Regions from separate parts of the Paenibacillus sp. 37 genome, predicted to be linked through region 1. Evidence: riboswitches for the same ligand, from Rfam matches in the RefSeq annotation. Region 1 holds a riboswitch; each other region holds the start of a gene.
The links. A riboswitch is a leader RNA that binds a small molecule or an ion and turns the genes downstream of it on or off. The one in region 1 is predicted to bind cyclic di-AMP.

Region 1 (4,671 bases):
ATGAGCAGAGATAACAGCAGCATCATGGGCACGACGATGCTATTCATTTGAAGGATAGCCTGGATGCCCCGACCGAGAAGCAGATATGTCCCTACAAGTGTGACGATCAGACCGGTCTGATAATGCAAACCTAGATGTTCGACAAAGACGGAACCTGCTCCGGCAAGCATGACGCTGTTCACGCCAATGAGAATGAGAAGGGTCACCCAGGTGATCCATTTGCCCGCCTTGGGCCCGAATAAATGTTTGTTCAGGTCCTCATAAGAGCGGGACCCGGTATCGTGAGCGATCAGCATCATTTTGGTACCTAACCAGACAAAGAGCATGGTGGATAAGCCTATGGTGACGGTGGCCCATTTGCCATACTGGGTAAAAAACTGCAAAATTTCCTGCCCTGTAGCGAAGCCGGCTCCGACAACCGTTCCGATGTATGTAAATGCGATCTGCAGCACCCGAAATGCCTGTTTCATGTGTTTCCCCTCTCAGGCCCCTGTATAGTTTGGACATGCGGGTACCATGGTACAAGGTATGCTTGACCCACGAAAGTCATGACAATCGATAATGTGCTTTGGCTTGAATTGTGTCTCAATGACAGCCCCCAGGCAATTTCGCTTGAACTTATAGATAGATATATGATACTTTTACCTCATAGGATAGGCTTGGGAGGTCAAATCATGGAATTATTGAAACAACGAATTTTACAAGAGGGTGTTGTTATCTCGGATCAAGTATTAAAGCTGGATGGTTTGTTGAACCACCAGATTGATCCTGCATTAACGATGGAGATGGGACGTGAGTTTGCTGCCCGTTTTCGTGAAAGTGGAGTAACTCGGGTAATCACGGTAGAATCCTCAGGGATTCCGGTTGCGTTTGCCGCAGCCTATGAACTTGGGGTGCCCCTTGTATTCGCCCGTCGTAAAAAAACACTTCTAGCTGATCCTGATGCTTACTGTGAACGTGTACCGTCCTTTACCAAAGGAATTGTAACTGACATTATGGTATCCCGCGAGTTCATTCATGAGAATGACCGCATTTTGTTCATTGATGATATTATTGCCAATGGAGATGCGGCTCGTGGCGTCATCAAAATTATTGAGCGTTCTGGCGCGGAACTCGTCGGATTCGGCGTTGTGGTCGAGAAAAGTTTCCAGGCAGGGGCACGCACGATTCGTGAACAGGGTATTCCGGTGGAAGCCTTGGTACGCATTCGTTCCCTGAACGATGGAACAGTACAATTTGACGATAACGAAATGTGACATTTTAAAGGAATAGGGCCTATTTTTTGAACTATGCCTTTGCATGACCGCCGATTTCATTTATAATGGGGTTATGTTAGGGAGAGGAGGCAACACCATGGGGAACCAACCGGCAACAGAACAATTTTTTAATGATAAGCTGGCGGAATCGAAAGTTCATTTTGAACGTGCCCTAGATTGTAAACATACGGAATTCGATGACCTTTATCCCTATATGATTGAACATCCTCAATTTTTCTGGTACAAACGCTATGTTGCCTGGTCAGAATTACTGACGATTGTAGGCTTGTGCGAAGAGTTGTCCTTCTCTTGGAAAGAACAATTTACATCGCATCAAGTGGAGTACCTTGAAGAACGTGTGATGTCCGCCAAAGTGCTTGATTTTTGGTTCGAGAAGAACGACAGCAAAGAGCACGCACAGCGGTAACTTTCAGTCGGGACATAATTTCGAATGACATGACAGTCTAATACAGTCACGTGAGACCTAAATGACATTTCATTTAGGTCTCTTTTTGTAAATAAATTTGGAAAATAGGAGCCATGCGAATGATTAGTGATACAGAATTGGACGCCCTGCGTCTGTCAGGTGAGAAAGTTAGAGTAGTACGGGACGAGCTGGAATCGAACGATGTAACCGGGATTGTTGTTGCCTGGGATGGCGAGCAGGTACTTATCCGACGTCAGAATCGACGTGTAGTTAAGCTGGATCGCAGTTACAAATATCAGCTGTTCAGCGAGCCGCGCCAGAGTCCACTTAGTGAGTAATAGCTTATGATTATGGCAGAGCCATGAGCGTTTAAATGTTTGGAATTACCATGATATCTTGGCATAATTGGCTCACTCGGGAGAGAAGATAGGTACAGTGAGGAAGATCTGTAACTATAAGCCGAGAGGGTGTGCTACAAGCCATGACATTGATGAATGATAAAGTTCATGCCTACAAGGATCAGATTGGAGCATTAAGCGATGTACTGCCAGGTGTGGTGAAGTCGTATCATGAGTTTACCGGAGAATGTTTCCAACCTGGCGTGATTGATGCCAAGACAAAACAGCTAATTGCGCTTGGGATTGGATTATTCGCCAACAATGAGGTATGTACCTTCTACCATGTAGAAGAAGCCCGTGCCAAGGGAGCAACAGATCAGGAGATTATGGAGACCGTTGCGGTGGCCGGAGCTGTTGGAGGAGGACATGCCCTCTCTCAGGGTGCGATGCGAGTGCAGAAGGCGCTGAATTAGTAAGCGATGCAACATACATTTTTCTAAGTACAAAAAAGGCATCCGGTTAATAACCGATGCCTTTTTGTATGTGAATTACATTTTACCTAACATTTTATCATACATAAACTGTCCAGTTACCCGACGTGCTGTTACGTAACGATCATTGAAGTATGGATTCGATAACTTCGTGACGCTTACACCTTTACTGCTGGAGGCATGAGCGAATTGTCCGCCGCCGATATATACACCTGTATGTGAAATACCTTTGCCTGTTGTATTAAAGAACACCAGATCACCTGTCCGAACATTGCTCTTGGATACTGGCGTACCTGCTTTGGCTTGTTGCTGAGAAGTACGTGGCAATTCAATGCTGTATTTGTTGAAAAGATATCTCATAAAACCAGAACAGTCGAAGCCGGCTACAGTCGTGCCACCCCATTTGTAAGGAATACCTGTCATGTTGTTCACTACGGAGTTGATACTGCTTGCCTCTGTGCTTGTTGCCCCGGATGTAAATAATACAGCTGCTCCAAAAATGGAGATAATCAGTTTTTTCAAAATCAATGTTCTCCCTTCGATGCCTACGGAGTTAGCTAAGGGTTCGGTAGAAGGTTCCCTATATTTCCTATGTATAAGAATAATTCACCCAAATTGGTTCCCCCGTTTTCAAACATGAAACTCGGCAATGAATAATTAAGTTTTTGTAACTATTTGAAACTATATTGCATAAATGCGTAATTGTCAAACCTATTTAAAACCCTTCGTAATACCTCAATGTTAGCGGAATTAAGGTTTTTATATGAAAGAAGGGATCAAGTTTGGGTACCATTCATGACAAAAACGTCATTATTGGTTCGTTTAAGACGAATTTGGATAAATAAATAGGTTTGTCATGAGTTAAAAGAACTATCCCGTTATGTAGAATTAGAGAGATTATATTCATTAAGTTGCATATATTGACAAAAATCGATTTTTTGCATATTATCTGATTATCCAATCCACATATTGGATTAAAATTGATTTTATTATGCGATAATTACAAATAAAGGAGGTTTAAGGACGCGTTTCATAAGTAAAGTAGAAGTGGAAGATTTATAAAAACGAACATAGGAGAGTGTTACATTTGAAAGCGAAGAAAATAATTACTTTTGTCCTGGCATGTACGATGGTGTTCTCAGCAGTTGGAATGGCAGTTCTCCCTGTAGGGACGGTATCTGCTGCGGATGCTTCAGGTACTACAGCGAGTATTTCTGATATTTTGAAGAACCAGCTGCCGGATGGAGGTTGGAGAAAAGATTATAAACAGACAAGTGGAGAGTGGGCGAAGTCCACGATAGACAACAAGGCTACATACTCAGAAATTAGAAGATTGGCGAAGGAATTTAAAAAGACGAATGATCCCCGATACTCCACAGCTGCAATCAAAGGGATTAACTTTTTGATCAACATGCAGTATTCAAACGGCGGATGGCCACAAGTTTACCAAAGCTCCGGATATCACAAGCATATCACTTACAATGATGATGCCATGATTAACGTAATGATCATGCTGGATGAAGTAGCAGCACGCAAAGGTGATTTCTCGTTTATAGACAGCACACTTGCTAACCGTAGTAAAAATTCAGTTGCCAAAGGTGTGGAGGCGATTTTGAATACACAGGTCGTTTCAGGTGGTAAGCTGACAGCTTGGGGACAACAACATGATTCCAGTTCCCTTAAACCAGCGAGCGCAAGAATCTACGAAGTGCCATCGCTGACAGCTGGAGAGAGTGTAACGATTGTTAAATTTCTGAAAACCAGACCTGCTAACGCTAAAATTACCGCATCCATTAAAGGAGCGGAGGCTTGGTTTAACAAGGTGAAAATTACGGGGTACAAATATGAAAGAGCTAATGGAGATAGTAAAATTATCGCTGATTCCAAAGCAGCACCAATTTGGGCACGCTTCTATGAGATAGGAACAGATAAACCAATCTTTATTGGTCGTGACGGGGTAGTTAAATACAAATTAAGTGATATTGATAAAGAAAGAAGAGGCGGGTATGCATGGTATGGCAACTGGCCTTCCAAGCTGTAATTTGTAGTATGCTTCCGTTTTAATGAACCAAACTCTTAGTAGTTAAAGGTAAAGCCTGAATCGACATGGACGTCTGGTTCGGGCTTTATTGTTATTATTTTCAGTGTTGACATGATAG
Region 2 (4,671 bases), 2.2 Mb from region 1:
CGTACAGAAAGACGGTCAAACATTGTACGAGTCATCCGTGACGATCGCAAAAAAAGGGAGTGATTACAGCGCCGTTCCTGTTCGCATTGCTTTTGAAGACGGGCATATCCTCACTAAGCAATGGAATGGCAAAGAAGATCGCATCACCTATAAATTAACTCACACATCCCCCGTATCCTGGGCCATGACCGATCCCCTGTACTCGATCGTGCTGGAGAACCGCCATATGAACAATTTCCTGAAATCCGGACTGGATGAGCGGGCGAAGTCCCGCTGGAGCATGAGTGTAACCAAACTAATAGAAGCCATATTCGGAGGTCTGTCATGGTGAGGTGGAAACGGTGAAAGCGAAAATACGTGAAGGCTGGTTTCTCGTCCGTCAGCATATGTTCATTGCCGCACTCTTATTTCTCTATCAACTCATTTGGGGATATTTCTTCTATCGAATGGTACAATCGGCGGTCATCCCACTGCTCCTGCGCTATCCAGATGCTGATGCGGGAGAGCTGAGTACACTTTTGTTCAAAATGGAAAGTCAACTTAACCTGTCTACCCATCCGGAGGTTCATCGTTATCTATGGATTCTCGGGGGCATGCTGCTGGTTCGCATGTTGATCAGCCCCCTCATTCAGGCAGGACTGCTCTACTCACTTCAGCACTTTAATTCTACAGAAGAGCGCATCCCCTTTGTCCCCGGAATCAAAAATCTGTGGAAACCGATGCTGCTGCTACACACCGTACGTACATTATTGATCCTTCTGCCCGCCTACTGGCTCATACCGAAGCTCTACTCTATTCTCATGGAAGGTTTTCATTCCCTTCAATTACTTTTGCCTGGTATACCTTATGTTGCTGCCTGGATTGTATATGGTTGGATCATCCACCATGCCATACTCTACATGCAGTTCGGTGTTTCGGCACCAGAAGGAGAAGGCGGGGCTCACGGTACCCTCAAAGCACTCTGGATTGCACTGCGTCATCTCATCGCTGTAATCGGCATTGCACTCCTGCTGGGCGGAGTACACCTGCTCGTCTTTGGGGCATTCACTTCAGCCTCATGGTTATTAACGGGACTTACCGGACTTATACTACAACAGACGTATCCACTTGCCAGATGTCTATTGAGTCTGTGGAAAATATGCAGCCATTTCCGATTATGGCAGTCCAAAATATCCAAAGGTGAGAGCAGATAGATTAAAAATTGTTACCATCACAAGTTAAACTCACGGCCTAATATGTACTTATAAATAGGCAAACCTCAACCTTTCCCCGTCAAAGGTCGAGGTTTTTTTTGCTAAATTTGTTGCTAAACGTTGCCAAATCCGTACTCCTCTGTTACAATAATCGCAGTGAGTTTTTAGTAACAACTTTGTAATCTTTACATTCATATTTGTAACTACTTAAAATTAAATCGTCATTTCTTGATTTCGCAGGTGCATAACTAGCACAGCCAAATTCCTGGCACCTGGGAAGCGGGGGAACCAGTTATGGGTGAATTGATCTTGCTACAGAGGGATCATAGGGGACCTTCAACCGAATCCTTAAGCTAACCTCGCAGGCATTGGAAGGGGAATATCTCTTGTTCAAGAAGAAATTAACCGCAGCTGTACTTAGCATCACATTCGCTTTATCGCTTGGTGCAGGTAGCGCATTCGCAGATTCAAAGATGGACACAGTAATTGATTCAGCAATGGGAACTACATACAAAAGTGGAGGAACAACGCTAAACGGCTTTGACTGCTCCGGATTTACACGGTATGTATTCGACAAGTTGGGTATTGATTTGGCACGCCAATCCAGTTCCCAATTCGACATGGGCGATTCCGTATCCCGCATGGAAATGAGAGCTGGCGATCTGGTGTTCTTTAATACAACAGGTAAAGGCGTATCCCATGTAGGAATCTTTGTAGGGGATGGAAAGTTTGCACACTCCTCTTCTTCCAAAGGCGTTACGATCAGTGCATTGAGTGAAAACTATTGGGCCAATCGTTATGTTGGCGCGAAACGGATTATGAGCACGGACGCATATGAATCACTGGCCCTTGACTAGGGACAAGCTGAGCAACATAATGCTGTAACCATTAACCATACTGGAACGAAGCAAGAAGCATAACAGAACCGCCCGGTACATTCTCCGCAGGAATGTATCCGGCGGTTTTTTTGTGCTTCAATCCTTATTCATGTTGCAAGGTATACTCTGGGTATATCCTACGACATCAACAGGTTCATTTTGCGTTCGTTCGTCCGTGCCCTTATGATGTTTTTACCCATCCCGTTATAATATAAACGAAATTACCGGAACTTTTGTTTCATTTTTTTTCTGGGGAAGGAAGACTTGCTAAAAGAACATCACTTTTGTAGAGTGGACAAAGAGTTCTGTTTCAAGGAAAGGAGCATGCAAGTGTATGAAGGAAGCCCCTGTGACGTTTCACGTTGTACCCATGCGAGAAGAACATGCGGAGCTCATCTGCAGTTGGCAGTATGATCCGCCTTACAATATCTACAGCTGGCTCCCCTGGGAGCAGATGAAAGCTCTGGAAGTGGAATTCGGAGATGCACAGCTGCGACAGGAGCAATATGCAATCGTCCTGGATCAGAACGATCGTATATGTGGATTTGCTCAATACTTCCCACTTCAAGGGGTAACCCGGATTGGCCTCGGCATGCATCCAGAGCTGTGTGGTCAGGGTCAAGGGACAGCTTTTGTCACGGCCATTGTACAGGAAGCCATTCGCCGAAATCCGAAGAATGAGATCGATCTGGAAGTGCTCACTTGGAATGCTCGTGCCATTCAAGTCTATCTGAAGAGTGGATTTGTCACCCAGGATACATACGAACGACAGACCCCAAGCGGCTTAAAGCCCTTTCACTGTATGGTTTATGAAGGGCCTCGTGATTAGAATCTCTTGCAAAACAACTAAATTTGCGCCTTGTTATGTGATTAGTTCAAAATTTTCCCACAAAATGCTATGATGTCAGTACAGGTTCCGTTATAATGATATGGATAGTTTTAGGTTAGATGATCTTTCATTCTGGAGGGGACATAAGGGATGCACAAATGGATCATGAGCGGAGTATTTTTTGCAGCATGCGCTTTAGCTATTGTTTTAATGTTTACGCTTCCAGGGAAAGAAGAAGTGGCTGAAGAAGCCAAGCCAACCATGCCGGAAGTCACATTGGATGCCGGACAGGCTGAAGCACTGGTCAAAGCCAATTGTATCTCCTGTCACGGGGATCAGCTTCAAGGTGGCGTAGGACCTGCTCTGGCAAACATCGGCAGCCAGGATGATCTGGAGAAGATCTATTCTACGATTGTCAAAGGTAAAGGTGGCATGCCTTCCTTCAAGGGCAAGCTGCAAGATGAAGAGATTGCAAATATCGCCATGTGGCTTTCAGAGAAGAAATAATCTCTGCACACGCATAACAAAGAGGCCCTTAATCCCCTTTTCGGAGAGTAAGAGCCTCTTTGTTATATCAATTATTAAGCCTCTGCCGCATGCTCGTCCAGAAAGGCCTCCACTTCACGTGCGAACGGCATCCCGGACTGGGCGCCGAGCTTCGTCACGGATAACGCGGCCGCACCCATGGCAAAGCCTACGGCCGCGTCCAACGTCTCACCGCGCGCGAGGGCTACTGCCAACGCGCCGTTGAAGCAATCGCCAGCGCCGGTCGTATCGACGGCGCTTACGGCGTAGCCGGGCGCACGGCATGCGCCGGCACGCCCTGCTTGTACGCGGCCACCAGGCGCTGCCGCGTACACAGCCCCCTCGGGGCCGAGCGTTGTGACGACAGCGGCCCCGAGGGATGCGGCGAGCTCTGCGACCGCCGCATCCAGGTCTTCCGGCCGGAGATGATCCCGGCCGGTAAGCACGGCAAGCTCACTGCGGTTCGGCGTGACAACGTCGACGCACCGCAGGAGCTCCTGGGGCAGACCCGGCACCGCGGGAGCCGGGTTGAGCACCACCAGTGCGCTGCCTTCAGCCGCCAGTTGGGCGGCGCGGGTAACCGCTGGCAGCGGGATCTCCAGCTGCAGCAGCACCGCTGCGGCTGCAGTCAGGCTTTTTACCGTATCCGCCTCTTCCAGCATCTCAGGCACCACTTGCCCATTTGCACCAGGAATAACGATAATCCGGTTGTCTCCCCGAGAGAGCCAAATGGAAGCCGTCCCTGTAACCGTGTCTTCCAAGATGCGAACCTGCGAGGCATCTGCACCACTTTCCGTCAGACTGTGTAGCAGACGTTCGCCAAAACCGTCCGATCCCACCGCACCAATCATCGTAGTCTGTCCACCCAGACGCGCAGCGGCAACAGCCTGGTTCGCCCCTTTGCCACCAGCGAGATAATGCAGCTCCTCACCGCTCACTGTCTCTCCCTCTTCCGGAATCGTGTCTGTCTTCACCACAAGATCCATATTGAGACTGCCTACGACAGCAATAAGAGGTTGTTTCTGATTATAGTCTGACATATATAGTTCACTCACTTCTGGCCGCGTGATAATAACCGACCTCGTTATTGCGACCTCATTTTGTCATAAGCTTCGTTATATTGCCCTGCTTCCTTGATATCTACAGATGTGATACCACCCGCATCCCATGATGTGAGACGCAGCGTAACCGTTGTATAATCAATCGTAATAAAAGGATGATGATTGAATGCTTCCGAGATCGCAGC
Region 3 (4,671 bases), 690 kb from region 1:
TCTCCAGGGGTTCGCTGAACATGGACGAGCTTGTCGATTAGAGCTATCCGCCATGTATCTTTGTGATCTGCTGCGGTATAGATGCCTTTGATGGCCATACCTTCAAGACGAACGATGCTGGGATGCAACTGACAACGCATGAATGATTCGAGATCTTCAGCATTACGAATGGTACCCTCCCTGATATGGATATCCATGCCGAAGGAATGGGTGAACCCTCCAACCTGAATAGAGGAATCAAGCAGGTTGACATAATCGAGCAGCTTATTCCCACGGTTCACAATCATTCGCCTCCTGTGTTCGTTAAATGTCACTTATAGTGACATTTATAATCCTTTTTGTTTGCTTTATGTTTATAAATCCGAATTATATGATAGTTATCTTCCCATAAATGTCCGCTTTTTGTCAATGGTATCCGTAAAATTTAATGGATTAAATCTGTAATTTAATATTTGTGTTATTTTATATAACTTAATGTGTTATTTATGTGGTGGAGTGCAGGGAGAACTATTATAGAAGGAAGGACTATATATAAATGAATCAACAAGATCGGCTCTTACCGAAAAAGAGGAGATCAAATCTAATAATATGCAGTTCATGGGTAAAGATGACGAGATTATGCGATTTTTGATGAAAATGCCTAGCTGAAAAAGTAGTATTAAAAAATACTTTACTTTTAGTTCTGAGCCCGGTATAATCAATTCTGTTGCCGATTATTTACGACATGCGGTCGTGGTGGAATGGCAGACACGCTATCTTGAGGGGGTAGTGGGCGTATGCCCGTGGAGGTTCGAGTCCTCTCGACCGCATCATATGAACGATGAAGAAGAAGCTTTCCGTTATTGGAGAGCTTCTTTTTTTGTCTTTTTCGAACAGTATGACATCTGGGTTGAGAAAAAAAGCCATCCATTACCGGGGCAATGGTGCTCTACCTTACGGCTACGGGTGGCCTGTGTATTATTTTTGAAGTAAGTTCTTGATATCTTCTTCAATCTTGTCCGGTGTTGTTTTGGGAGCATAACGTTTCAGTACCTGTCCGTTCTGATCCACAAGGAATTTGGTGAAGTTCCATTTGATTGCTTTGGAACCGAGCAGGCCAGGAGCTTCTGTGCTAAGGTGTTGGAAAAGAGGGTGAGCGCTTGAGCCGTTTACATCAATTTTCTCAAACATTGGGAAGCTTACGCCATAATTCATCTGACAGAACTCGGCAATATCGTCGGAAGATCCTTTTTCCTGTGCAAACTGGTTGCTTGGGAAACCAAGAACTTCAAATGGAGCATCTTGAAACTTGTCTTGCAGTTCTTGCAGACCTTTGAATTGAGGAGTAAGGCCGCATGAGCTTGCCGTATTCACAATCAGGAGCACTTTGTCACGGTAGTCGGACATTTCAACTTCTTGACCGCGAAGGGTATTCACTTTGTAATCGTAGACTGTCATCTAAATCGCCTCCATTTATTTACTCTTATATCTTCTATTATATTGGCTACAATTAAATATTGCAAAACTAATGTGGTGTTAAAAGCATCAAAACAGGCAAGTTGTGCAGAATACGTGAATGAATTGCGAAGTGATTTTCGTCAGAGTGAGAATTAGATAGCCTTGAAGAGGTGGATAGAGTATAACCTTATTGTAAGCGTTATTATAAACGAGTATTGGCAAAAATCTGCCGATTTGGTGATCTGTAAGGACTTTACACCGTCATGGCGGGGGTGTATGATTCATAACGTAATTTCAATTTAAACTAAATTGTACTTGAAAAACGAAACAAACGATAATATCGCTCGATCTTACCTTAAGATATACGAACGATGTTTTAATCGCTGAGTTTCCATTCATTGATGAATGGGAAACGGGGGAACCAACGGAATGCGCTGTCCAGGACAGTGGGCATTCATGGGGTGAATTTTCCGGTGACAGCCGGAAATAGGGCGACTCTCGCGCCCGAATCCGTCAGCTAACCTCGTAAGCGTTAAAGGGAGAGGCAACAAGCCGTACGCTGGTTCATGGTGTTTTCGCCATGGGTTATTTAAGAAGCGTTCGGGAGGCCTTGGTCCCCCACGCTTCTTTTTTGTTGTCTTTTCACGCCAAGGGAGGAACGAATGATGGATACTGAGATGATTTTAGTGACTGCTCCAAATGAAGCAGGACGCAAATTTATTAAATTGCTGATGTACAAAAAAATGCCGTTTGCCGTTCTAACCAACAGTGCAGGGGAAGAGCGCAGACTCCGTAGAATCGGAGTAGAACATGTCATTCGCATGAATACAGCTGCAGCTCAAAAATGGTTTTTGCCGCATGGCAGCGTAGGTAACGTGTTTATTTTCGAGAACAGCCTGAATCTGACCTGTCGTTATTTACAGATCTGTCGTTCATGGACTTCGAAATCCCTGTGCGTGATTACGGAGCAGAGTCATCCTAAGGGCATCTATCGGGGCATGGGCGCAGACCGGATTGTATATTCGCTCAATGGGGAAGTTGGCTTTCTCCTCAATGGTTAATGCCATAGCTTGTGATTGCTCAGGTGTAAGGTGCCTGTTATAATTGAATGTATCGATAAACGGAAGTTTGAGGAGACTCATGCAGGATGGTGAGTCTTCTTTTTTATGCTTACAAGGAGGAATTGGCGTGCCGGATGTAGGTGGATTGAAATGGTTGTTTTTTGATGTTGGAGATACGCTGGTGGATGAATGGGAGCCGGTTGATGATATTATCGGACAGTTCGTCCGTGAAGCTTGTACTTTGGGGTATCCGGTGACAATTGAGGCGGTACGCGAACTGTTCGCGAACTGTTACCAGAAATATGAGCAATGGCCTATGAGAGTGGCGATTCGCACATTCGTTGAAGACGAGGGACACCAAAAACAGATTCAGGACAAGCTGAAATTTCAAAAAGATCTTGAACGTCCTTTTCCTTCAGCGGATTCCGTTCTTCAGCAGTTGTCACGGTATTATCGCATTGGCATTATTGCCAATCAGAGTCCTGGAACGGAAGAGAGACTGGAGAGCTACGGCTTGCGGAAGTATGTTGATGTTCTGGCGTGTTCGGCTGAAGAAGGAGTGTCCAAGCCAGACCCTGAGTTATACGCTGTGGCCTTGAAGCAGGCTGGTTGTGAACCGGAGGAAGCCGTCATGATCGGTGATCGGATCGATAACGACATTATACCTGCTCGGAAGCTGGGCATGCGTACGATTCGAATTATGCAGGGTTACGGAAGATTCCAGCCAGAACTATCGGATGACAAACGTGCGGATTGGACTGTGGATTCATTGGATCAACTCCTGCCGTTACTGATGCCAAATCAGGATTAGATTCAGATGGTTATTTATTGGAGTATGAGTTTTATTATAAAAGGAAACATGTTGCTGTATTGCAACAATAAAGGCTGATCAACTTGGGTATAGAATACCGGAGTTGATCAGCCTTTTTAGGATTTAGTCGATAAGAACGAGATTAGAGTAACCGAATCGTCTGAATGATCAGATATACATTTAGCATAACGATAACAGCTGTAATGACCCATGAGATGATTTTGAGCCACAATTTGTTGGCAAATGCACCCATGCTTTTTTTATCACTCGTGAACATCACCAGAGGGATTACAGCAAAAGGTAATTGAAGAGACAGCACGACCTGGCTCAAAATGAGCAGTTCTTCTGTGCCATGTTCTCCTGCAATGGCTGTCACAATTACCGCCGGGATGATGGCGATCAGACGTGTGACCAGTCTGCGCAGCCAAGCCGGAATTCGAATGTTCAGGAAACCTTCCATAACGATCTGCCCAGCGAGTGTACCTGTAAGGGTAGAGTTCTGACCTGATGCTAGCAGCGCCACACCGAACAGAATACTTGCAACCGTAGTACCCAATAGAGGTGTCAGCAGATGATAGGCATCTGCGATCTCGGCAACCTGCGTCATACCAGCACTGTGGAATACAGCAGCAGATACAATAAGGATGGCCGCATTGATGAACAGGGCCAGTGTCAACGCGATTGTAGAATCCATGGTCGAGTACCGAATAGCTTCTTTTTTGCCCTGTGGGGTCTGTTCGATCTGACGGGTCTGCACAATGGAAGAATGCAGATACAGATTATGCGGCATCACAGTTGCTCCAATAATACCAATAGCGATATAGAGCATGGCCGGGTTTTGCAAAATCTCAACATTTGGTACAAAACCATGGAGAACACCGCCCATATCGGGTTTCGCCAGGAAGAGGTCAATCCCGAAGCAGAGGGCAATGGTCGCCATTAGCACAATGACGAGTGTTTCCAAAGCGCGGAAACCTTTGTTTTGCAGTACAAGAATCAGGAGTACATCAACTGCGGTGATAATAACGCCATATAACATGGGGATGTTAAATAACAGCTTTAATGCGATAGCAGAACCTATGACCTCAGCCAGATCGGTAGCTGCAATGGCGAGTTCACACAGAATCCATAACATCACGACAACAGGCATGCTGAAACGTTCACGACAGGCTTGAGCCAGATCCCGTCCAGTGACGATACCGAGTTTGCCAGCCAGCGACTGAAGGACAACGGCCATCAGGTTCGATAACAGGATAACGGATAACAAGGTGTACCCGAACTGCGAGCCGCCTGCGATATCTGTTGCCCAGTTCCCGGGGTCCATGTAACCTACGGCAACGAGGTATCCTGGGCCTACAAAGG

Region 2: it holds a riboswitch for cyclic di-AMP, as region 1 does, so the genes downstream of both, F0220_RS00520 (C40 family peptidase) here and F0220_RS10485 (C40 family peptidase) in region 1, are expected to answer to the same signal.
Region 3: it holds a riboswitch for cyclic di-AMP, as region 1 does, so the genes downstream of both, F0220_RS07170 (HAD family hydrolase) here and F0220_RS10485 (C40 family peptidase) in region 1, are expected to answer to the same signal.

Annotation. Positions count from the first base shown of each region.
Region 1 is NZ_CP043761.1:2,304,729-2,309,399, forward strand. It holds gene F0220_RS10460 (YkvI family membrane protein) at 1-470, opposite strand, end outside; gene F0220_RS10465 (xanthine phosphoribosyltransferase) at 675-1,256, shown strand; gene F0220_RS10470 (hypothetical protein) at 1,354-1,683, shown strand; gene F0220_RS10475 (hypothetical protein) at 1,803-2,021, shown strand; gene F0220_RS10480 (carboxymuconolactone decarboxylase family protein) at 2,165-2,494, shown strand; gene F0220_RS10485 (C40 family peptidase) at 2,570-3,034, opposite strand; cyclic di-AMP (ydaO/yuaA leader) riboswitch at 3,040-3,171, opposite strand; gene pelA (pectate lyase) at 3,591-4,553, shown strand.
Region 2 is NZ_CP043761.1:106,755-111,425, reverse strand. It holds gene F0220_RS00530 (M1 family metallopeptidase) at 1-331, shown strand, start outside; gene F0220_RS00525 (hypothetical protein) at 342-1,193, shown strand; cyclic di-AMP (ydaO/yuaA leader) riboswitch at 1,439-1,576, shown strand; gene F0220_RS00520 (C40 family peptidase) at 1,580-2,050, shown strand; gene F0220_RS00515 (GNAT family N-acetyltransferase) at 2,406-2,900, shown strand; gene F0220_RS00510 (c-type cytochrome) at 3,051-3,407, shown strand; gene rbsK (ribokinase) at 3,482-4,465, opposite strand; gene F0220_RS00500 (4a-hydroxytetrahydrobiopterin dehydratase) at 4,510-4,671, opposite strand, start outside.
Region 3 is NZ_CP043761.1:1,618,248-1,622,918, forward strand. It holds gene F0220_RS07155 (urease accessory protein UreF) at 1-281, opposite strand, end outside; tRNA gene F0220_RS07160 (tRNA-Leu) at 727-809, shown strand; gene F0220_RS07165 (glutathione peroxidase) at 958-1,437, opposite strand; cyclic di-AMP (ydaO/yuaA leader) riboswitch at 1,809-1,984, shown strand; gene F0220_RS07170 (HAD family hydrolase) at 2,100-2,498, shown strand; gene F0220_RS07175 (HAD family hydrolase) at 2,626-3,309, shown strand; gene F0220_RS07180 (Nramp family divalent metal transporter) at 3,452-4,671, opposite strand, start outside.